DNA from 3 places in the Paenibacillus sp. JT22N1 genome. Region 1 is predicted to be linked to each of the others. Evidence: predicted binding sites of a transcription regulator. Region 1 holds the regulator's gene; each other region holds the start of a gene.
What was found. The regulator Rex, encoded in region 1, represses fermentation and respiration genes when NADH is low (regulators of the CRP and FNR family bind a similar motif). The targets are predictions, from matches to a motif close to TTGTGAAATATTTCACAA.
Positions count from the first base shown of each region.

Region 2: a site for Rex is predicted at 4,072-4,089, ahead of AC58UU_RS15925 (nitrate/nitrite transporter). Genes of this name have one in related genera too.
Region 3: a site for Rex is predicted at 1,696-1,713, ahead of AC58UU_RS30345 (DoxX family membrane protein). Genes of this name have one in related genera too.

Region 1 is NZ_JCAUAW010000006.1:211,684-219,381, forward strand. Features, by position in the region: gene AC58UU_RS13960 (DUF47 domain-containing protein) at 1-383, shown strand, start outside; gene AC58UU_RS13965 (inorganic phosphate transporter) at 447-1,448, shown strand; gene AC58UU_RS13970 (redox-sensing transcriptional repressor Rex) at 1,489-2,109, opposite strand; gene dinG (ATP-dependent DNA helicase DinG) at 2,112-4,967, opposite strand; gene AC58UU_RS13980 (tetratricopeptide repeat protein) at 5,058-5,651, opposite strand; gene panD (aspartate 1-decarboxylase) at 5,732-6,115, opposite strand; gene panC (pantoate--beta-alanine ligase) at 6,121-6,984, opposite strand; gene panB (3-methyl-2-oxobutanoate hydroxymethyltransferase) at 7,008-7,698, opposite strand, start outside.
Region 2 is NZ_JCAUAW010000007.1:207,458-215,155, reverse strand. Features, by position in the region: gene AC58UU_RS15945 (alpha/beta hydrolase) at 1-470, shown strand, start outside; gene AC58UU_RS15940 (peptidoglycan-binding protein) at 1,145-1,912, shown strand; gene AC58UU_RS15935 (anthranilate phosphoribosyltransferase) at 1,958-2,989, opposite strand; gene AC58UU_RS15930 (ANTAR domain-containing response regulator) at 2,986-3,636, opposite strand; gene AC58UU_RS15925 (nitrate/nitrite transporter) at 4,105-5,346, shown strand; gene nirB (nitrite reductase large subunit NirB) at 5,587-7,698, shown strand, end outside.
Region 3 is NZ_JCAUAW010000019.1:112,528-120,225, reverse strand. Features, by position in the region: gene AC58UU_RS30355 (Ger(x)C family spore germination protein) at 1-494, shown strand, start outside; gene AC58UU_RS30350 (MBL fold metallo-hydrolase) at 638-1,594, opposite strand; gene AC58UU_RS30345 (DoxX family membrane protein) at 1,773-2,297, shown strand; gene mobA (molybdenum cofactor guanylyltransferase) at 2,427-3,038, shown strand; gene AC58UU_RS30335 (cytochrome c oxidase subunit 2A) at 3,147-3,311, shown strand; gene AC58UU_RS30330 (cytochrome c oxidase subunit II) at 3,346-3,816, shown strand; gene AC58UU_RS30325 (b(o/a)3-type cytochrome-c oxidase subunit 1) at 3,848-5,512, shown strand; gene AC58UU_RS30320 (STAS domain-containing protein) at 5,582-5,740, shown strand; gene AC58UU_RS30315 (putative bifunctional diguanylate cyclase/phosphodiesterase) at 5,793-7,698, shown strand, end outside.

The sequences.
Region 1 (7,698 bases):
TAGCCTCCAAAGTGGATGATGTAACAGATGGTATTGAAGCTACAATTGCTCGTTTCGACTATCTTTCTGTATCCCATACAGATTCTTATATGAAAGAGTTTTCTGCTGTCATTGTAGACTCTTGCCAGCATATGCTGGATGCGTTCAAGCTTCTGGCGAAGAAAAAATACATGCAAATTCCTGAGCATACGGTTGCTATTAATTCCCTCGAGAATGACGGAGACCGTTTGATGCGCGAAGGGATTCGCCAAATTTTCATCACACGTAAAGACCTGTACGAAGATTTTAAATTAAAAGAAATCTATGAGCGTTTGGAAGAAACAACGGATGCTTGTGAAGATGTAGCCAATATCCTTGATAGCGTTGTACTTCGTTATTCATAAGGCACATTCGTGTCCATGTTTACGAAGAAAGTTTTCCAAATGGAAAACTCTTAGGAGGAAATCATGTTAACTTATTTAATCGTTATCGTTGTGCTTGCCTTACTTTTTGATTTCATTAATGGATTTCACGATACGGCTAATGCGATTGCAACTTCCATCTCCACTCGTGCATTAAGTCCCCGTGTAGCCATCGCCATGGCCGCCACACTCAACTTTGTCGGAGCCATGGTTTCCTCTAAGGTTGCCAAAACCGTTGGAGGAAGCATAGCGAACCCAGCCAAAATTGAAAATGGCGTTGAAATCGTCATTGCTGCTTTACTTGCGGCTATCATTTGGAACTTGTTGACCTGGTATCTGGCGATTCCCTCATCTTCTTCGCATACACTCCTTGGTTCGCTAGCTGGAGCTGTTATCGCTGGTGCTGGGGTCCATTCGGTGAATTGGAATGGTTTTACTCAAATTATTATCATTTTAGTACTATCGCCCATTATTGCTTTCGCCCTAGGTTACCTAATTATGATTTTGATCAAGTACATCGTTATATGGTCTGGAAATACATCTAGATCGAAGCTAAATCGCATATTCCGTACCTTGCAAATTTTATCCGCGGGATTACTTTCATACTCCCATGGTGGGAACGATGCACAAAAAGCAATGGGGATTATCGTATTTGGTTTGGTCGCAGCCGGTGTTCAAACAGACCTGGAAGTACCTCTCTGGGTGAAAATTGCTGCCGCATTGGCCATGGGACTAGGAACATCCATCGGTGGATGGCGAATTATTAAAACCGTTTCCGGTAAGATTGTTAAAATCGAGCCGATCAATGGTTTTGCCTCGGACTTAACGTCATCACTCGTTATTCAGTTCTCTACTCATTTGGGTAAACCATTATCAACGACTCATGTTATTTCTTCCGCGATTATCGGGACAGGCAGTGTCATGCGCTTCCATGAAGTTCAATGGGGCACGGTTGGACGCATGTTGATCACTTGGGTTATTACGATTCCAATCAGCATCGCGCTCGCATTCTCGATCTACTTCGTTTTATTCAGATTCATTTTCTAAAAATAAAGGCACGCCCCAGGTAATCGGGTCGTGCCTTTTTCTAATCCAAATAATAAGCTAAACTTTGCAATTCTGTTGTAAAATCCGCATGATGCACACGCACTTCGGGAGGAACCTTAATAATAACGGGAGCAAAATTCAATATGGCTTCGATCCCGCATTCTACGAATTGATTGGCTACATTTTGAGCTTCATTCGCAGGAACCGTAATGATGCCGATGCGAACGCCTAATTCAGATAAAACACTCTTCATCTCATGCATCGGTTGAACAATAAGATTGTTGATCGATTCCCCAGCTTTGCTTGGCATTGCATCAAAAACTGCGACAATTTTCATATCATTGCGTAAGTAAGTATTATAATTGCATAAAGCGCGGCCTAGGTTACCCGCTCCAACAAGAGCAACTTGAATATGGCGATCCAACTTCAAGATCTGTCTAATCTTCTCAATTAGATAAGCAATGTCGTAACCGATTCCCTTTTTGCCGAATTCCCCGAAATAAGCCAAATCCTTGCGAATCTGTGCCGGATTCAGATCGAGTTTTTGACCCAAATCCTGCGAAGATACCGTCGATACATTTTTCATTGCAAGTTCATTCAGAAAGCGTAAATAAATGGGCAGCCTCCGAACGACGGCTTCCGATATTTTTTGTGTTTTCAACTCTACGCCTCCCCCATCCACTCTTCAATCCTAGGTAACATTTGCTCGGTCGTCATATGCTCTATCTTCGGACCAGGCAATGAATAAAGGAAGTGCTTGCCATAATACGTATCAATGACACGAGTATCGTAGATGATAACGATGCCTTTATCGGATGCACGTCTGACAAGTCGGCCAAAGCCCTGCTTAAATCGAATGACAGCCTGCGGTACAGAAAATTTCATAAATGGATTCTCATTGCGTTTCTTAATATTTTCACATTTCGCCTCGACAAGAGGATGATTTGGCGGTTGAAACGGCAATCGTATAATAGCAAGACAGCTTAGCGCATCTCCTGGAATATCGACACCCTCCCAGAACGAGCTGGTGCCCAGTAGGACGCACATTTTGTTATCTTGGAACATCCGGGTCAGTTTACTCCGATTGCCGCTGTCAACCCCCTGTCCGAGCACTGTAATTCCATGTGGCTTCAAGAGATCCTTCATGCCGGCATAAATTTGCTTTAGCATACGATTCGAAGTGCACAAAATCAACATACGTCCTTTGGTAATTCGCGCAACATCACTAAGCGACTCAATAAGTGCGTTAATAAAAACAGGATCTCCGGCACCTTTGATCGTCGGGAAGTTCCGAGGAATCACGACGAGAGCTTGCTCTCTATAATTAAATGGAGATGGCAATTGAACGGTTTTTAGCTTGCCCGATTCTTCATCCTCAGGAATGACTAATCCTAATTGATCCGCTGAATATTGAAAAGACTTATTAACAGACAAAGTCGCGGAGGTCAGAATAATACTGTCTTTGGTCTCAAAGAAATGCTGCTGAAGCAGCCCACTTACATCGGTAGGCACCGATACAAGCTGCAGCGACTTCGATTTCGCATAGGTACCCGCTTCCATCCAATACACATAACCCTCATCGGCCATTTTCATAAAAAAGTGCAGGGCATCTCGATGGTTGTACAGTTCTTTTACCGTGCCATTCAAATCGGTGACTAAACCTTGGACCCCAAAAACTTCCTGCATGTCCTTCACTTCATTTAACAATTTATCAAGCGTGCGGAGTAAATCATTCGCATTCAAATAAATATTGTCTTCCATGATCAGAAGCTCTCGCCACTCGGGTGGAAGCGTTTCGGGCTTCATCCGCAGTACGTATTGTGAGTTTTCCGATTGCGAAGGATCGCTCCTAGAAGATAACAGTTCATAGAGCGCTTCGCTGAGCCGATCCCAATCCTCTTTGATTTGCACGATTTTGGGAAAGAGCCCGTCAATGGTTTGACTCCAAGCGGCAGCGCGTTCCGGCTGCTCATCCGATTTCTGCAATCGAAACCGCAGCATCGGTAATTGGCCGCTGCGATTATCTTTATATAGCCATAGCAACGAATGATAAAATGCGGAAGAATGCAGCTCAATACCAAGATGCTTACTGGCCACTTCTTCGAAGTGATGAGCCTCATCAATGACAAGGTGCTTGTAAGACGGTAGAAGGCGGTTCTCAGCCTTCATATCCGTGAAGAGGAGGGAATGGTTCGTGATGATCACATCGGCCGTATTGGCGTCATTCCGAGCGCGATGATAGAAGCATTTCTTGTACCAAGGGCACATGCGATTCAAACAAGAATCGGTGTCACTTGCAACCGAATACCAGAATTGCGCACCCTTATTTCCAAAATGCAGCTCCTCTTCATCCCCATGCTCCGTCTCACTCAGCCATACAACCATTTGCGCTGCCGTGATCGGATCTTCCTTGCCATTCTCGTAATCACGTGTTGTTAGCTTTGTCTCGAATTTACGCAAGCATAAGTAATGACTTCTGCCTTTGAGTACAGCAGCTTTGAAAGGGATAGGGAAAATCTCCTTCAAGAGAGGAATGTCCCGCTCACGGAGTTGTTCTTGCAAGTTAATCGTATGCGTAGAAACAATCACTTTCTTCTCATACTTGATGCCATAATAAATAGATGGTATTAAATACCCTAGTGACTTCCCTGTTCCGGTCCCCGCTTCAATCATCAAATGCTGATCATGCTCGAGTGACTTTTCAACTTCCCGGATCATCTGCTCTTGGGATTCACGGTCTTCAAAGATCTCGAATTTTTCCCGTAAGGCTGTTTTCAAACCTTGATGGAACTCTGTAAAAGAAGAACCTAAACCATCCGCATCGGAGTCTTTGCGCGTATCTTCCTCATCGCCCCAATCCGTGACACCCAGCGTAAATTGCCTGAAATATCGATTCGTATCCAAATCCACACTGGTGATAGACTCTTTGTAGATGCATATTTCATCAAGGAACCAGCCTAAATCGCTGTTGCCGTTTTCGAAAATATGCTGCAAGCGTTGAATCGTTAGAAGTGGCAACCCCAGCAAGCGTTCCAAACAAATAATCCATATGGCTGCCGTTACTTCCGCATCACTATCCGCCTGGTGTGGCCTTTCATGATCAATACCAAATAAACCGGCTACCATGCTGAGTTGAAGACTCGAAATCGATGGAAATAGGATGCGCAGCAAATCCATCGTATCCAGCACACGTCCTGTGAATGGCGGGTATCCTGTTTTCGTCAGTCCTTTTTGTAAAAAGGATAAATCAAAAGCCGCATGGTGCGCCACAAGTACACTATCAAACAACAGCGGGAACATTTCCGCCATGACTTGGTCAAGTGGGGGAGCATCCGCAACCATGTCTTCCGTAATCCCTGTAAGTGTTGTAATCGAAGAAGGTATACTTATCCCTGGTTTGACCAGAGAAGTATACCTGTGAGTAATTTGAAATTGATCTATAATGACGAGTCCAACCTGAATAATTTCATCCGCAGGCTGACTTCCTGTCGTTTCAAAATCCAAAACTGCAAATTTCATGACGTGTATCTTCAATCCTTTCGTCCTGCACTTCTCCTAGCATACCAAATCTTATTAGGAAAAGGGAATACCCAGTTAGCCGCTTCCGTTTTAGGATTCGTCCAAATTGATCAGCGGCTCCATGCAAGAAGGATCAGTGTGATACGCTTTTTGAAAATATTCAAAGGCTTTTTCCATATTTTGATTTTGCACTTGTATGCAGCCCATTGCGTTGTAGGAAATGGCCTTCATCTTGGTATTGTCGGTCAAGGGCAGAAGGAACTTGAAGTGTTGATACGCTTCTCCAAACTCCCCTTTGCGCAAATGACCCATCGCTAAATATACCCTAGCTAGCAAGAAATCCGGCTGCCTTTGAATCAGCACTTGGAATTCTTTGATCGCTTGATCGTACATATAAAGCTTGTAATATCCCTGGCCCCGCATGAATTCATCCGTCTGCTTTCCCGACACATCTAGATCCATCAGCTCATCATGAAGGGTTTGGGTACTCATCGGTACGGCCCCATAAAACTTTCCCAACTTCTCCTCAAAAAGCAGCCACGCTTCGATGAACTCATCGCTCATCGTTTTCAACACCTGCAATTGTTCGTCGAGCTCCGCCTTTTTTTCCACGTCACTATTCGGATATTCTTTTTGGATTTCTTCCAAAACCTCGTTCATTGTGGAAAATAAATGCTTAAACATTTGGCATCCCACCTTTGCTTCGAAAGCTTATCCTCATTCTTTGTAAACAGAGCCGATTTCATGCATGGAAGTGATCCCTCTTAAAGGATGGTGGAATGCTCTTCTTCTTTGAGAAGCTGCGCAACTTTATTATTATCACCCATAATGGCAATCGTTGGTTGATGCTTCTTGGCTTCTTCTTCGGTCATCATCGCATAAGAAATAATAATAACCGTATCACCGGTCTGAACTAACCTAGCTGCAGCCCCATTTAAACAAATCACACCTGTGCCGCGCGGCCCTGGAATAATATAAGTTTCGAGACGTGCACCATTATTGTTGTTCACGATTTGCACTTTCTCATTCGGCAACATACCAACCAAATCGATCAAATCTTCATCAATCGTAATGCTTCCGATATAATTCAAATTCGCTTCCGTAACGGTTGCCCGGTGGATCTTAGCTTTCATCATTGTTCGAAACATGGAGGTCACTTCCCTACTTGTAAAATTAAATTATCGATCAAACGCGTTTTGCCGAATTTAACAGCCAAAGCAATGATAATAGAATTGGTATGATGGCTATTTTCAAAAGGTTCTAACGTCGGATAAGCTAGTACCTCTACATAATCAATAATGGCTAAAGGTGAAGAAGCAATATATTGGCTCACCAAGCCTTCAAGCTCCTGCGGTGTGAAAGTTGTATGTGATTCCACAAATGCCTTTGCTTTCTGTAAGGATTGAGACAAAACTAAAGCTTCCTTACGCTCTTCCACAGAAAGATACACATTGCGTGAGCTCATAGCGAGCCCGTCTGATTCACGCAAAATAGGACATGGAACAATCTCGATGCCGAGATTGAGATCTTGCACCATTTGCTCAATGACAGCAACCTGCTGGGCATCCTTCAGGCCAAAAAAGGCTTGATCAGGCTGAACAATATGAAACAACTTGCTAACGACAGTGGCGACCCCATCAAAGTGTCCAGGGCGTGATGCTCCGCAAAGTCTGGAGGTAAGACCTGTCACACTGACAGTAGTGCGCGTCGGTGACGGATACATTTCGCTTACTGATGGCATAAACACTACGTCAACGCCCGCGGCTTCGGCTAATTGCAGGTCCCGCTCCGTATTGCGCGGGTATCGCTCGAAATCCTCACCTGGACCAAACTGAAGCGGATTAACAAATATACTTAGCACGACAAGTCCACTTTGAGCACGTGCTTTGCGTAGCAAACTAGCATGGCCTTCGTGTAAATAGCCCATAGTGGGTACAAACCCAACAGATTGGTCGTTCTTGCGTCGATAGTCCCTTATGCGAGAACGCAAATCAGCAATTGAATGAATCACTTCCATTGTCTGGATCGCTTCCATGCTTCTCACTTCTCCTTATCGCCGTATAAGTATTCAACAACATCGTTGTCCATATGAAACGTATGCTCTGGCGCAGGGAATGCCCGTGCTTTCACTTCTTTCACATATTCCCCAATACCTGCACGAATAGTTTCCCCTATATTCGCGTATGCTTTTACGAACTTTCTGGCAGCACTGTCAGAACCATACTGGAGAAGATCATGATAAACAAGTACCTGGCCATCGCAATGAATCCCAGAACCGATTCCAATCGTAGGAATCGATAGCTGCTTCGTTATCCATTCAGCCAGTTCATCAGTCACCAGCTCTAAGACCACTGCGAAAGCTCCCGCTTCCTCAAGAGCTTTCGCATCACTGAGCAGTTTCTCTGCTTGTTCGGAGCTGCGTCCTTGTACACGGAATCCACCAAGTTGATGTACGGATTGTGGCGTTAAACCCAAATGTCCGACCACTGGCACACCCGCCTCCGTGATCGCTTTGACGGTTGCCGCAATCTCAACTCCGCCTTCCAACTTAACCGCCTTTGCTCCACCCTCTTGCATTAATCGGGCAACACCACGAAATGTTGAGTCCAAGCTTCCATGGTAAGTCAAGAAAGGCATATCCGCTACAATGAACGTATTTGAAGCTCCACGCACCGCAGCTCGCGTTTGGTAAACCATATCATCCAGTGTGACAGGCAGGGTTGAATCGTAG
Region 2 (7,698 bases), on a different contig from region 1:
TGGACCGTGATAAAGGAACCGGCATGATTAAATTTCAAGCGCTTATTTATCCTACTGTGAATATGGGCGCTGTCGAAACGGAAGATTTCAAATGGAGCCTGGATGAATACGATATTCGCAATCACGAAGAATTCATTGTCGCTGGGATTGAAGGATTGCGCGGAGGCAGCGCTATGCTGCTGAATCTGTATTTGCAAAATCGTACGGAGCTTACGAATCCTTATGTTGCCCCACTATTGGCGAACGATTTAAGCGGTATGCCAGAGACCTTGATCGTCACGGCGGAATTTGACTACTTGAGGGTAGAGAATGAAGCTTACGCTAGAAAGTTAGCCCGTTCGGGAGTCGCGACGAAGCTGATTCAGTATAACGGCATGGATCATGCGTTTTTGGATAAGACGGGTTTATATCCGCAGGCGGAAGATTGTGCCAATGAAATCTCTAAAGAAATAAAGCGTATATTCGCCTAAGGCAATCGATAGGAGTACGGCATGTAGCGGAACACATCCTTTGCGGGAATTGTCATCGTGATCTTCGGAGCGCTTGTCATGATCATCGATCCTAGCAATTGAAATAATATCATTTCGGATGGGGAAATTACTTTGGGACTTGAGATAAAGCTTATCTGTTCGGATGAATGAATCTATATTTTTCAGTTTAATGATGTTGTAGAAAGTGCAACAATTGCTGCCTAGATCCCGCCTTTCTCCCTCCGTTGTTGCATAAAGTACAACAATTTGGTCCAATATTGGCTATTTCGCAACAAATGGGTTCAAAATGTTGTACAAACTGCAACTTCAGCGTACAAAATAGCCTTTTGGCGTATGAATTGTTGTAGAAAATACAACATTGGTAGCCACATTAGCCTATCTACCTTCACGAAGCTGCATAAACGAGTCTAAAAGGAGTCATGCCTATCCGTTGTAAGGAGTCATGGGGTGATTGAGAGGTTACCTCTTTTAATGAGGCGAAAGACATAACTACGCGGATTTTCTGGGCTTTGAGACGGTTCTCCCTTACCTTGAAACGACATCCAACCCATATTTCATTATTATGGATAATAGTCGTGAATTTGGTCATTCTAATGCTATCGTCCACTGTGCGACGAATGATACTGAAGACGACGGGGAGTGAACGTAAACGCATGTTACAGGGTAAAAAAAAGCATGTCTGGATTATTCTAATCTGTATCGCATTGTTCTGCTCATCCACCACCACCGCTTTTGCCTATGGTAAAGGGGCTAAGGGACCTGATGTCTATGCGGTGCAAGGGATGCTGAAGTCACTTGGCTACTATAGCGGACCTATTACGGGCTACTATGGTAATCAAACTCAATCGGGTGTTAAAGCGTTTCAAAGCAGATATGGCCTTCCTGCGACTGGGAATGTAGATGATCAAACGCTGCAATCCATCTTGTGGGCTTACGGTAATTTGAAAATTGCTAAGAAGCCGACACCACCAACACCAGCTCCTCCACCAGCTGCACCAAAGCCTACACCTAAACCGCAAGTCCCATCGACTACGGAATTAACGGTGGAGGAGCAGCAAATGCTGGACTTGGTTAACAAGGAGCGTGCTGCTGTGGGGCTTTCTCCATTAGCTGTCGACCCGGCGCTTACCAAAACGGCTAGACTAAAAAGCCAAGATATGGTCGATAACAATTATTTCTCCCACGATTCACCGACGTATGGTTCGCCATTCGATATGATGGAGAAATTCGGTATTACGTATAACGCGGCAGGAGAAAATATCGCTTGCAATCAAAGTGTCCAAGCGGCTCATGAGGCGCTGATGAATTCTCCAGGACACAAAGCGAATATACTCAGCAAAGATTACACCCATATTGGGATCGGCATCGTAAACGGCGGTCCGTGTGGTAAAATGTTTACCCAGCAGTTTATTGGAAAATGAAAATGAAAAAGAGCCCATTGGGGCTCTTTTTTCATAAGTATAAAATTAAGTGGTGGATACCGGCTTAATCGCTTCCGTCCACTCGGTGAATTTTTGTAAGGCAGTCCCTTGCTCAATTACATGTCGGGCCAAATAAATACCTTCTTCAATGGATCCGACCTTTTGGGAAACCCACAGACGCACGGCACTATTCAGTAAAACCATATTCAAGTAGGGAAGCTCAGCTTCTCCGCGAAGAACGGCTAATGCAGTTTCTCCTTGCAGCTCAGCGGTCCATGCAATCTCCGGCACCTCGACCATTAATTCATAAATCTCAGGATCAACAATGAATAATTCACTGGTACCCTCTTGAATTAGGTATGTCCGTGTGCGCTTGTCTACGGAAAGGTCTTCGGAGCCCTCCATACCCTGCACAACAATACCGCGAGAGACGCCCAGTTCGATTAATAAATTGGTGATTTTCTCAAATACCGTACCGTGAAACACACCGACAGCCATGAAGGGTGCTTCCGTAAAGCGCAGCAGTTTCTCTGCTGTGTTGAACACGGTCCGCAGACCGAGTTCCTTGCGCAGTTCGCGCAGCTCGCCGAGCGGTGCACACCAGCTCTCCGTTGGTGCGAACAGGAAGCCTGTTCGCGCTGCAGCTGATATGAGCGCTTCGCGTGACGCGTCAAGCGCGGGTACATCAAGTGCCGCTAGCACATCGGACAGCGTGATGCCCCATTTAGGCGGCATGCTCGGACTGCCGTGCAGCGTAGTGGGAAGTCCGCAGGCCGCGAGAACGAACGCGGTCGGTAAAGTCGCGATGAACGTACGTGAGCGTCCATCATAAGGTCCGGCGCAATCCATGCTGCCGGGTATTGGATAGGTATGGATACGCTGGCGCAAGGCATCGATGAAGGCCTTTAACTCATCAGGAGATTCCATTTTGATACGTTCTGCAACGAGAAAAGCGCCCATTTGAGCCTGTGTAGCGGCTCCGGTTAGAATGAGCTCCGCTGCTTGGGAAGCCTCTTCATAGGAAAGGTCTCTGGCTCCGCGCTTTCCGCGGCCTACTTCTTTTAATAAAGATATCATCGTTTGCGACCTCCTTGTTTCTGATCCTTTAGTATTTGATACACCTTGACAATGGAGGTAGCGACGTCTACCATACGTTTACGTTCATTCATGGCTTGTTTGCGCAAAAAATCATAAGCCTCTGCTTCAGAGATACCTTTGATTTCACATAAGATTCGCTTCGCTTGATCGACCCATTTGCGCTCCTCCAGTTTGGAGAGAAGCTGTTCGCGCTCTTGCTGCCATTCGGTTCGTTGGAAGTAATGATTCACACCAAGGAGCAGCGCACAGTGAATTTCAAGAGGACTCATCGCAGAACCGATCAAGCCATCAATACCCGTGTCCATTCTACATTCATTAGAAGGAAAAGTGCGAGCATCACACCACCAGAACAGGGGAAGACTGCGATGAGCAAGTACACGCGAGCGCCATGGTTCCACTTGATCAGGACCTACTGATAATAAAACAGCATCGACCTTGGGGATCATAAATGAAATTTCTTTTACATTAGATGCTACATATATGCGAAATCCTAAATCCTTCAGCGTCGCTTCAGGCAAGGATTCCTTTTCATTATTCGTAACATTCAGCTCGGTAATTGACGACGAGGAGGAGGTAGCTGAGCGAGTTTGTTTAAACTCGTCGATCAGAATAAATGATTGTAACATTTGAATACCTCCTATCGTGGATAGCTTCTTACCAAATGGCAACTTCATGTGAGGTTTTGCTGATAAAATGTTTTATTATACGGGATTACTATAGCATATGACCTTAAATTTTGTCGATATGATAGAAGGAATCTCACATATAAAATTTTTGTGTTATGTTTATTGACACGACGGAAATGTCATACTATAATCAAATTAGAAATCGGCACAATGATGTGCCACTAACGAAGGCAATGGCGCCTATCCCCTTACAGATACGTAACAGGATAGGCTATTTATGTTCTTTTTACTGAAAATCAACTAAAATGCTGTTCACGATGATGTGGGCAGCAGTGGCAAAGAGGCCGATAAGCATCCCACACAAGTTGGGGTATGTTTGTCGGCCTTTTCTGTCAAAGAACAGTCAGTCAAACGCTTCAGGGTAGGAAAAAAAGAAGGCGAAAAGCCTCACAAAAGGAGAGGGAATGCATGGTTGATCGGAAAAGTTTTATGCAAGTGGGACACAAAGGGTCATTGTTCAGTTCATTTTTATATTTTGACATGAGCTTCATGGTTTGGGTTCTTCTTGGGCCGATAGCGGTTATTCTAGCTAATGATTTTCATCTGAATGCTGCTGAAAAGGCGAATCTCGTTGCATTACCTACCTTGGGGGGAGCCGTACTTCGATTGGTACTGGGTGTTCTGACAGATAAGATAGGCCCTAAGCTTACAGGACAAATCGGACTGACGTTAACCTTAGTACCTTTATTCTGGGGTTGGCAGTTTGCAAACACGATGGGGGATATGTACTTCGTTGCTCTGATGCTGGGTATTGCAGGAGCAAGTTTTGCGGCAGCATTACCACTTGCCAGTAGCTGGTACCCGCCGCAGTATCAAGGATTAGCGATGGGGATTGCAGGGGCAGGTAACAGTGGAACGATCTTCGCTACCTTATTTGCAAACCGAATAGCACAGCATTATGGAGATTGGCATGTTGTTTTTGGAATTGCGATGATTCCGATTGCATTAACCTTAATCATCTTTAGTGTACTGGCAAAGGATAGCCCGAATAAACCAGCACCGAAAACGGTTAAGGAATACGGCAAAGTATTGAAACAGAAAGATTCCTGGTTGTTCTGTATTTTGTACAGTGTAACATTCGGTGGTTTCGTTGGAATGGCATCTTACTTAACCATCTTCTTCAATACGCAATATGGTCTTGCTCCAGTTAAAGCAGCTGATTTTACTACGATATGCGTAATCGGCGGCAGCTTCTTCCGACCAGTAGGCGGCTGGCTGGCAGACAAAATTGGCGGCATTCGGATGTTAATGGTCTTGTACGGCGTTGTCGCTTTGATGATGGCTGGCATCTCCACATTGCCATCACTTTCCTTAACAACGATTATGCTCTTCATTGCCATGATGGCCTTCGGTATGGGGAATGGATCCGTTTTCCAACTTGTTCCGCAGCGCTTCAAGACGGAAATCGGTGTTATAACTGGAATCGTTGGAGCAGCAGGCGGTTTGGGCGGATACTTCCTACCCAAGATTCTCGGTAACTTGAAACTAACGACAGGTTCTTTTACGCCAGGATTCCTAATCCTAAGTGCTATTGCGATTACATGTCTCTTGTTGATCGCCATTGTGCAAGGGCAATGGAAACGTACTTGGATCGGTGAAGGCGGCAAAGTGAAGGTAGCTCCAGCTTCTATGGATAGTGTGCATGCTTAAATAACAGGTTCAAGCCGCTGGTCGTATGGCCAGCGGCATATAAGTAAAGCCTTTGCTCATGCAGCTTGAGTGTCCAGGCTGCAAGCGCAAAGACGTTTACGACTTACCGTCTTTGGAAGTTCAATCGAACTTCTCAAGCTCCATATCCCAATTTGTCATTTGGGAGCGTGAGCTCCTGAATGGCCCTTTTTCTAAAAAAACGAACTTTTTTAATAGTAAATGGATGGAAGGATGATTACAATGACAGTCAAAAAAGAGAAGTTGGTCCTGGTCGGAAACGGAATGGCGGGCGTTAACGCTGTTGAACATTTACTTAAACTTACACCTGATAAATATGAGGTTACGATTTTTGGCAGTGAACCGCATCCGAACTATAACCGAATCTTGTTGTCCTACGTACTTGCGGGAGATTCCAAAGTAGAGGATATCGTCATTCATCCATATGAATGGTATGCGAATAACCACATCACCTTGCATACCAACCAAACGATTACAGACATTGATACAGCAGCTCAAACTGTAACGAGCGATAAAGGACTGACGGTTTCTTATGATAAATTGATTTTGGCCACAGGATCTAATCCCTTTATGATTCCAATGCCTGGCGCTGATAAAGAAGGGGTTATGGCGTACCGGACCATTCGTGATTGTGAGATTATGATCGAGTCGGCTAAAAAGTATAAAAAAGCGATCGTGATCGGTGGCGGTTTGCTGGGGTTAGAAGCGGCGAGAGGTTTCCTTAACTTGGGGATGAAAGTGGATGTCGTTCATATCGTAGATACGATTATGGAGCGGCAGCTCGATCGTACGGCTTCCAAAATGCTGCAAGCGGCACTTGAAGAGCAAGGCATCAACTTCCTTCTGGAGAAGCAGTCCGCGGAAATCGTGGGCGATAAGCGGGTAACCGGCTTGAAATTCAAAGATGGTACTGTTACTGAGGCTGATCTTATCGTTATGGCTGTAGGGATTCGTCCTAATGTTGAACTTGCGAAAAAGGCTGGCGTTGAGTGCAATCCTGGCATTGTTGTGAATGACTATTTGCAAACGAGTGTTCCAAACGTCTATGCGGTTGGGGAATGCGCGATGCATCGTGGGATTGCTTATGGATTGGTAGCACCGCTCTACGAGCAAGGTGCTGTGCTTGCTAAACATTTGGCAGGCGTGGAAACGGGTCCTTATGAAGGATCTATCCTTTATACGAAGCTTAAAGTATCAGGTGTTGATGTGTTCTCAGGCGGTCAGTTCGGCGATGCGGAAGGCACGAAAGCCATACGCATTCATGATGAGTTCACCGGTGTTTATAAGAAAGTTGTGATTAAAGACAATAAAATCATCGGTGCGGTTCTCTTCGGAGATACGGCGGATGGTACGAGACTTATGCAAATGATTCGGGAAGAAACAGATGTTAGCGGCTTGGAAAAAACGGCCATTTTGACGGATTCATCCGGTGGCGGAGCGGCATCGGGTGTTGCTGATATGAAAGACGATGCCATCATATGCGGTTGTAACGGCGTTACCAAAGGAACGATTTGTTCAGCGATCAAGGATCAAGGATTAACGACAGTTGACGAAGTGAAAAATTGTACGACAGCTTCTCGTTCTTGCGGCGGTTGTAAACCACTGCTTAGTGATTTGTTGGCATTTACACTAGGAGCTTCTTATGATAAGAACGCTGCGAAAGAGACGATTTGCGCTTGTACAGACCATACACGGGATGAAGTCGTTACAGCGATTCGTGATAAAGGGTTATCCCATGTGCGTGAAGTGATGAACGTGCTTGGCTGGAAAAATGAAGAAGGCTGCTCAAAATGCCGTCCTGCACTCAACTATTATCTAGGTATGGTGAGTCCAGATACGTATAAAGACGATAGTACTTCACGTTTTGTAAATGAGCGTATGCACGCAAACATTCAGAAAGATGGAACGTACTCAGTAGTTCCACGGATATATGGCGGTGTAACCAATCCGACGGAATTGAAGCGTATTGCAGAAGTAGCTGAGCAGTTCAATGTCCCTACTGTGAAGTTTACAGGTGGACAGCGTCTTGATTTGCTTGGTGTGAAGAAAGAAGATCTTACTGCGATGTGGGAAGCTTTGGATATGCCTTCCGGTTATGCTTATGGTAAAGCCTTACGAACTGTAAAAACGTGTGTGGGAGAAACCTTCTGCCGATTCGGTACAGGTGATGCGATGGGTGTAGGTATCGAGCTGGAGAAACGGTTTGAACGCTTGAACACTCCTGCCAAAGTAAAGCTTGCTGTATCAGGGTGTCCTCGAAATTGTGCGGAATCAGGGATCAAAGATTTAGGTGTTGTTTCGGTTGATGGCGGTTGGGAGCTTTATGCCGGAGGA
Region 3 (7,698 bases), on a different contig from region 1:
AAGCTTCGCCGCGGCAAGGATTTCTGCTTAAAGTACTACTCAATACGAAGAAGGAGGGAAACTTCGAACTCGTAGCAGACACCGAACCTTTAGCGAAGTACATGAAGCATCCAGATAAAGAAGTTAAAATTGTGTTCGCCACTGCGAAAAGCAGCAGTAAAATTAAGCTTCTTGACACGAAAGTACCAGAATTTATAGTGTCGGTGTCGATACACGGGGATCTTCAAGAAATTTCGGCTCCTTATTCCTTAGATAAGCCCGGGGCTGTATCCGCATTAGAGAAAGAAATTGGAAAAAAACTGAAGGAGGAAATAGAAACATTCATCGCGAGTTTGCAATCGAATGAATCTGATACTGTCGGGTTCGGTGAGGTTTATCGGAGTAAAATAAGAGACTCAAAGCTAACCAAAGCAAAGTGGCACCCCATGTTCAGAGAAGCAAAAATCAACGTTAGCGTAAATTTCACATTGAGACATACCGGTGCTATTGAATGAAGGATCAGAAAGCAAAAGCTGCCATTGGCTTAGTCCAAGGCAGCTTTATTGCTATGTCAGTAGATAAGAAAGTATAAGTTTTATACTTTTGCTGCGCATCTACCTTGACAAACGTGCTCGTCCCAGAAGGACGACGGAGTCGTTTATCCTTGGTCCACCAGTGTTTCCCCGTGTTTCAATAGCTGAAGACGACTTGAGTCGAGCTCCCTTCGCTGCCAATCGGCCAACAACCGGTCAAGTGCTTCCTGCGGCGTATCATCGGCTAGCCGGAAAGCGCCATAATGCATCGGGATGAACGTCGCGGCTCCAACATCGAGGAACGCCTGAATCGCCTCCTCCGGTGTAACGTGCTGCATCCCCATAAACCACTCCGGCTCGTAAGCGCCGATTGGCATAAGCGCATAGCGAATACCTGGAAATCTCGCTCCGATGTCGCGGAAGCCCTGGAAATATCCGCTGTCGCCGGCAAAATAAATCGCATCGTTGTTTTCCTCGCCATCCACTAATAACTCTGCTGATCGATTGATCACCCAGCCTCCCCAAAGCGACTTGTTCGTATCCGTCAGCGTTCGCCGAGTCCAATGCTGCGCTGGAACGAAATGAAACTCCAGCGGCCCGACCGTCGTCTTCCCCCACCAGGGCAGCTCGTGGACCGTACTCATTCCTAGCCGCCTCATCTTCAAGCCAAGTCCTTCAGGCACTAGTGCGACAGGCGAGCCTTTCAGCTTGCGCAATGATCCGACGTGCAGGTGATCATAATGCGAATGAGAGAGCAAGACGATATCAACCGGAGGTATTTCATCAAGTGTAAGTCCTGGCGCCTCTAGTCTGCGTGCAAAGCCCATCCGGTTCGCCCAAACCGGGTCCGTAACGATCGTCAAGCCCGCCATCTGCAACAGGAAAGTCGAATGTCCTATCCAAGTGATCGTTGTTTCGCTGTGGTTATTCATAAGCAGCTCTTGCTGCTTATGTTCTGCTTGGCCTATGCGTAAGCTGAGATCTTTAACTTTCCCCTTTCGTTCTTGCTGCCATCGGCGAATTTCCTTCCATGTTTTCACCTTCGCGGCTGGATCCGCATTGCTATAACGTTTGCGTGCCATAAATCGCTACTCCCCTCAGCAAGCCCCTATAAGTCCTTTAAAATATTATCTCCGTATCTATTAAGATGTAGAATCTTATTGCTTTTGTCAATGTCCGTGAGGTGTGATCTATTTCACATACCGGAATGTTTTTTTGAAATATAATGAAGCCAGAAAAGAAAAAAAGGAGATGGTTCAAATGATGAAGTGGTTAAGGGGAAATCGTTACGCGGCCATGATGTTGACGATTATTCGTTTGTATGTTGGTTGGGAGTGGATGACAGCGGGATGGCATAAAATCGCCGGAGCAAAGCCATTTGACGCAACGGGTTATCTGAAAGGCGCAATTGCGAAACCAGTCCTTGAATCGGGAACTACGGATATGGTTTACGCGAATTACGTTGCTTTCTTGAAAAGCTTTGCCCTCCCCAATGTGGGCATCTTCAATACGATAGTTCCTTGGGGGGAATTGTTAGTTGGTTTGGGTCTGATTCTTGGCGCACTGACGACTACAGCCATATTCTTTGGATTATTAATGAACTTTATGTATATGTTCGCTGGAACGGTTAGCAGCAATCCATGGTTAGTACTTCTTGGATTCTTTATCATCGCCGCAGGCGCTAACGCAGGCAAGTTCGGCGTTGACCATCTGATCCTTCCGTATCTTCACAAATGGTTTGATAAACTAGTCGATAGACTTCATTTGAAGCCAAAATATAAATAAATGAGAACATTGGAGCGGGTAATTTACAAAGGATGTTCATATATGCGAAAAGAACCTACTCTTTGACTCAGTCCGCTGAAGAAGAGTAGGTGTTTTTTTCTCACTACAAAACGGGATAGAGGGAGTGTGATGGTGATGCTTACGGGCGTCATTTTGGCTGGTGGAGCGAACCGTCGAATGAATGGGGAACTGAAAGCATTACTTCCTTTTGGTGGACAGCCACTCATTGTTCGCCAAGTGGATCGGATGAAGATATTGTGTGATGAAATCATTGTTGTAACCAACGATCCTAAGTCGTATCTTCCTATCTTGGACCGTTCGGTACGGATCATTACGGATTTTCACACCGGCAATGGACCGCTTGGGGGCATGCATGCGGGATTGTCGCTAGCTAAGCATTCATCTGTATGGGTTGTTGGATGTGATATGCCTTTTATTTCGTACAAAGCTGCCGAACTTTTGTGGAACAGAAAGCGGGAAGGTATTGAGGCTGTAATTCCTTTTGTATCAGGTAAATTAGTTCCCCTGCATGGGATTTATGATCGAGAATGCAAGACAAAGATTCTTCCACTGCTCAATAAAGGTGAAACTCGGTTTTCTGCTTTACTGGAACATATTTTCTGGAGTGAGTTAGGGGATGACTATTTGCAGATGAATGGCGTCGATTTGAAATTCATCGCGAGTATCAAGACCATGGACGATTATCTAGCTTTCCAACACGCCGTGAAGACGGGGATGTAAGGAATTGTATCCTTTCTTAGATACGGAATGTGACATAAATCATAGTGGCCCCGGGAGAATGCTCCTAGAATGAGGATAGCTAGATTTTAAGTTGGAGGTGGGTCTGATATGAGTATTAGAAAATTAAGCAATGAGCAGCCCGAACAAATGAGAATAAACAAGGCAGATCAAGAACCAGTATTGAAAGGCACATTTGCCTCGGTCATGCTGCTTGGAGCTTTTCTGGCCATAACCTGGGTAGCTGTATTTCTATTATTTCTGTACAGACAGTAGTTCATTTCACGATTAGAAAAGGGTGGTTTAAGCCATGCATATTCATAAACTTGAGAAAATTTGGCTAGCAATTGGCATCAGCATGCTGATCGTGTTCCTTGGCGTATTGGGTGTTTCCGCGTTTGCCATGGGGGTAAAACCGCCAAGTGAGCATCATCATCGGATTGATCCTGCGAAAGTAACAGAGACAGCTCCTTTTGACAAACTAGGATTGTATAAGACCGGAGAAAAAGAATACGAAGCAGTGATGACCGCTTTTACATTCGGATATGCCCCAGACAAGATGGAAGTTCCTGTTGGTGCAACGATTAAGTTTGTAGTAACGAGCCAGGATGTCGTTCACGGCTTCGAAATTCCAGGAACGAACGTAAATATGATGATTGTTCCAGGCGAAATCAGCCAAGTTACGCATACGTTTACTAAACCTGGCGAGTACCTTATCTTGTGCAACGAATATTGCGGTGGAGCGCATGAATATATGAAAACTACGATTATCGTGAAATGACGGGAAGAAGCACAGAAGGGTGGAAGTCTGCATGAAGAAAGGGCAATTGGAATGGTTTGAAAATAAGTTCGATCTCAAAGACGGGAAGCTGGTCGTTGCACACATCATCGTGGCTTTCATTGCACTACTCATCGGAGGGATTGCGGGACTGCTGCAAACGTTAGTAAAGAGCGGGACGGTTAAGCTGCCATACGGCATCGGTTATTATGAACTTCTGACTGCGCATGGCGTTTTGATGGCGATCGTGTTTACGACCTATTTTATTATAGGCTTTCTATACTCTGGCATTTCATACACGTTAGGCGGAAAGCTGCTTCCGATCGTTAACCGAATGGGATGGCTTGGATTTGCTTTAATGACGGTGGGAACAGCGCTCGGGGTAGCGATGGTTTTGACAGGAAAAGCGAGCGTGCTGTATACGTTCTACGCGCCCATGAAAGCTTCTCCTTACTTTTACATTGGATTAGCCCTGTTGGTGGTAGGAAGTTGGATTAGCGGGTGGGGCATCTTCTATCAATTGAAGTATTGGAAAAAGACGCATCAAGGCAAGATCTCTCCTTTGTTTGCTTTTATGGCAGTCATCACGTTCCTTATGTGGCAAATTGCTACCATCGGGGTTGCTGCCGAGGTGCTGATTCAGCTCATTCCATGGTCTTTCGGATGGGTGGAAACGATTAATGTGATGCTCAGCCGTACCCTGTTCTGGTACTTCGGCCATCCGCTCGTGTATTTCTGGTTGATGCCTGCGTATATGTGCTGGTATGTGATTATTCCGAAAATTATCGGAGGCAAAATCTACAGCGACGCGCTCGCCAGATTGTCATTTATCCTGCTTCTGCTATTTTCGATTCCGGTTGGCTTTCATCATCAATTGATGGAGCCTGGCATTAGCTCATTCTGGAAGTACTTGCAGGTTGTCTTGACCTTCATGGTGGTCGTTCCATCACTGATGACCGCATTCTCGTTATTTGCAACTTTTGAGATAAATGGTCGTGCCAAGGGTGCCAAAGGGCTGTTCGGTTGGATAAAAGTCATGCCATGGAAAGATGTACGATTCTTCGCTCCATTCCTGGGTATGTTGATCTTTATTCCAGCTGGCGCAGGTGGATTAATCAATGCCAGTAATCAAATGAACGCAGTGGTTCACAATACGTTATGGGTTACGGGGCATTTTCACTTGACGGTTGCGACGAGTGTAGCGCTCACGTTCTTCGGAATTACGTACTGGCTGCTTCCGGCCGTAACGGGCCGTGTGCTGACTAAGCGCATGAACAAGCTTGGGATTATTCAAACGATCATTTGGTGTGTGGGCATGTTCTTTATGTCAGGTGCGATGCATCTCGTCGGACTATTCGGTGCACCGCGGAGAACGGCATTCACGACTTATGAGGGAAATGCGGATGCAGCAAGTTGGATGCCCTATTATGTATTCATGGCTATTGGCGGCACGGTACTATTCATTGGCGTGTTGTTGATGGTGTACAATGTCTTCGCCCTGCTTCGGGCGCCAAAGGGTGTGACAGAGTATCCAATCGGCGAAGCGATGGAGCAAGCAGAAGCGACTCCGGCCTACTTGGATCGTTGGAGTGTGTGGATCAGCTTATCGGTGGCGTTGATATTGATTGCTTATACGGTACCGTTAATGGATATGATAATGCATCCAGGCGTCGGTTCCAAAGGGTTTATCACTTGGTAAAAGGAAAGATGCACCGGACTTTATGTGAATAAAAGCTGGTGCTTTTTTACAATGAAGTGAGGCTGGAAAGTGGACTATATCGATAGTTCCGGACTTGGCGTACTGGTTGCGCTTCAGAAGAGAGCCCAGCTAAATGGCGGCGGGGTGGTCATTCAGGGTCTACAGGGGGATGTCAAAGTTCTGTTCGAACTGACTCGCTTAACGAACGTTTTTGAGATCCAACCCTAATTTTGTCATATTCACGTGAAAGAAGTCGCTGACCTAGAGGTGATAATCGTACATGAAAGATAAGCTGCGGCTTTATGCACGTGTATTTAAAAAGGTTATGGAATCCATCATGATTACAGATTCTGGAGGCGTTATCCTATCGGTTAATCCAGCGTTTACAACCACAACCGGCTATACGGAGGAGGAAGTGGTGGGTCAAACGCCACGTATTTTGTATTCCGGCAAACAGAAACCTGAGTTCTATATTCATATGTGGGCAACGATTCATGAAACGGGTGGTTGGAAGGGTGAGATATGGAACCGAAAGAAGAATGGGGAGCTGTATCTCGAATGGCTGACGATCAGTGCTGTGAGGGATAAGCAAGGTAAAATATCCAATTATGTAGGCATTTTCATGGACATAACGGAGCGCAAGAAGTCTGAGAAAAAATTGCAGCTGCATGCCAGGGTATTCGAAACCGCGAGTGAAGGGATTATGATTACGGATACAAAAGGAACGATTTTATCGGTCAATCCGGCGTTTTCCGAAACAACTGGCTATACGGATGCTGAGGCTTTAGGTCGAACTCCGCGCATGTTACATTCCGGGGTGCAGGATGCCGAATTTTATATTCAAATGTGGGCATCGATTCATGAAGCTGGCAGCTGGCAGGGCGAAGTCTGGAATAAGCGAAAGAATGGGGAAATCTACCCGGAATGGCTGACGATTAATACCGTTAGAAATGAAAATGGTAGAATCTCCAATTATGTCGGGGTTTTCACGGATATTACAGAGCGTAAGCTAGCGGAAGAGAATTTAAAATATTTGGCTCATTATGATGTATTGACCGGGCTCCCGAATCGATTTCTATTTCATGACCGACTGAGTCATGCGATTGTGCAGGCCAATCGTCAACGCCACTCTGCTTCCCTGATGTTTATTGATCTCGACCATTTTAAGCTGATTAACGATACATTGGGACATGCAGTTGGAGATCAACTGCTGCAGAATGCAAGCAAACGGCTGGAAAGCTGCGTTCGAACCAGCGATACGGTATCACGATTGGGCGGGGATGAATTTACGGTTATTCTACCCCACATTGATGAAACCAAAGATGCATTGCTTGTAGCGCAGAAAATACTGGAGGAGCTAGCCCTTCCTTTCTTGATAGCCGAACAGGAGCTGTTTATAACGGCAAGCATTGGAATCAGCATGTATCCCTTGAATGGTGAAGATAGCGAAACCTTAATCAAACAAGCCGATTCGGCCATGTATCGAGCCAAGGAACAGTCCAACAATTATCAGTTGTACACTTCAAATATGAACGCAACCTTCTACCGGAAAATGAAACTGGAAAACGGGTTACGAAAGGCATTGGAAAAAGATCAATTAAGAATTGTATACCAGCCGCAAATGGACATTCGAACGGGCCGGATCAACGGCATAGAAGCCTTGCTTCGCTGGCAGCACCCCGAGATGGGAATGGTGTCACCGAACGAATTTATCCAGATCGTAGAGGAAAATGGTCAAATTGTCGAAATAGGAGAATGGGTGCTGCGAAATGTTTGTGAGCAGAACAAGGCCTGGCAATCGGCAGGCTATCCTCCATTGAAATGTGCTATCAATCTGTCGCCCCGACAGTTCAAGAATAAGAATTTGATTGAAACGGTCAAGCAGATATTGGAGGAAACGGAGCTAGATCCGAGTTATCTATGCTTCGAAATTACGGAAAGCATCAGCATACACCAAATTGAGTCGGTACTGACGGTTCTGCATGATTTTAAAGAGATCGGGTTGGAGTTAGCCATTGATGATTTTGGCAAGGGACATTCGGCTTTAAGCTATTTGAAAAAGTATCCCATTGATATTTTGAAAATTGATAAATGCTTCGTTCAGGGCATTGAAATGGATCGAGGGAACGCCTCGATTGCCAAGGCCGTGATTGATATGGCCCACGGTTTGGGGCTCCGAGTGATTG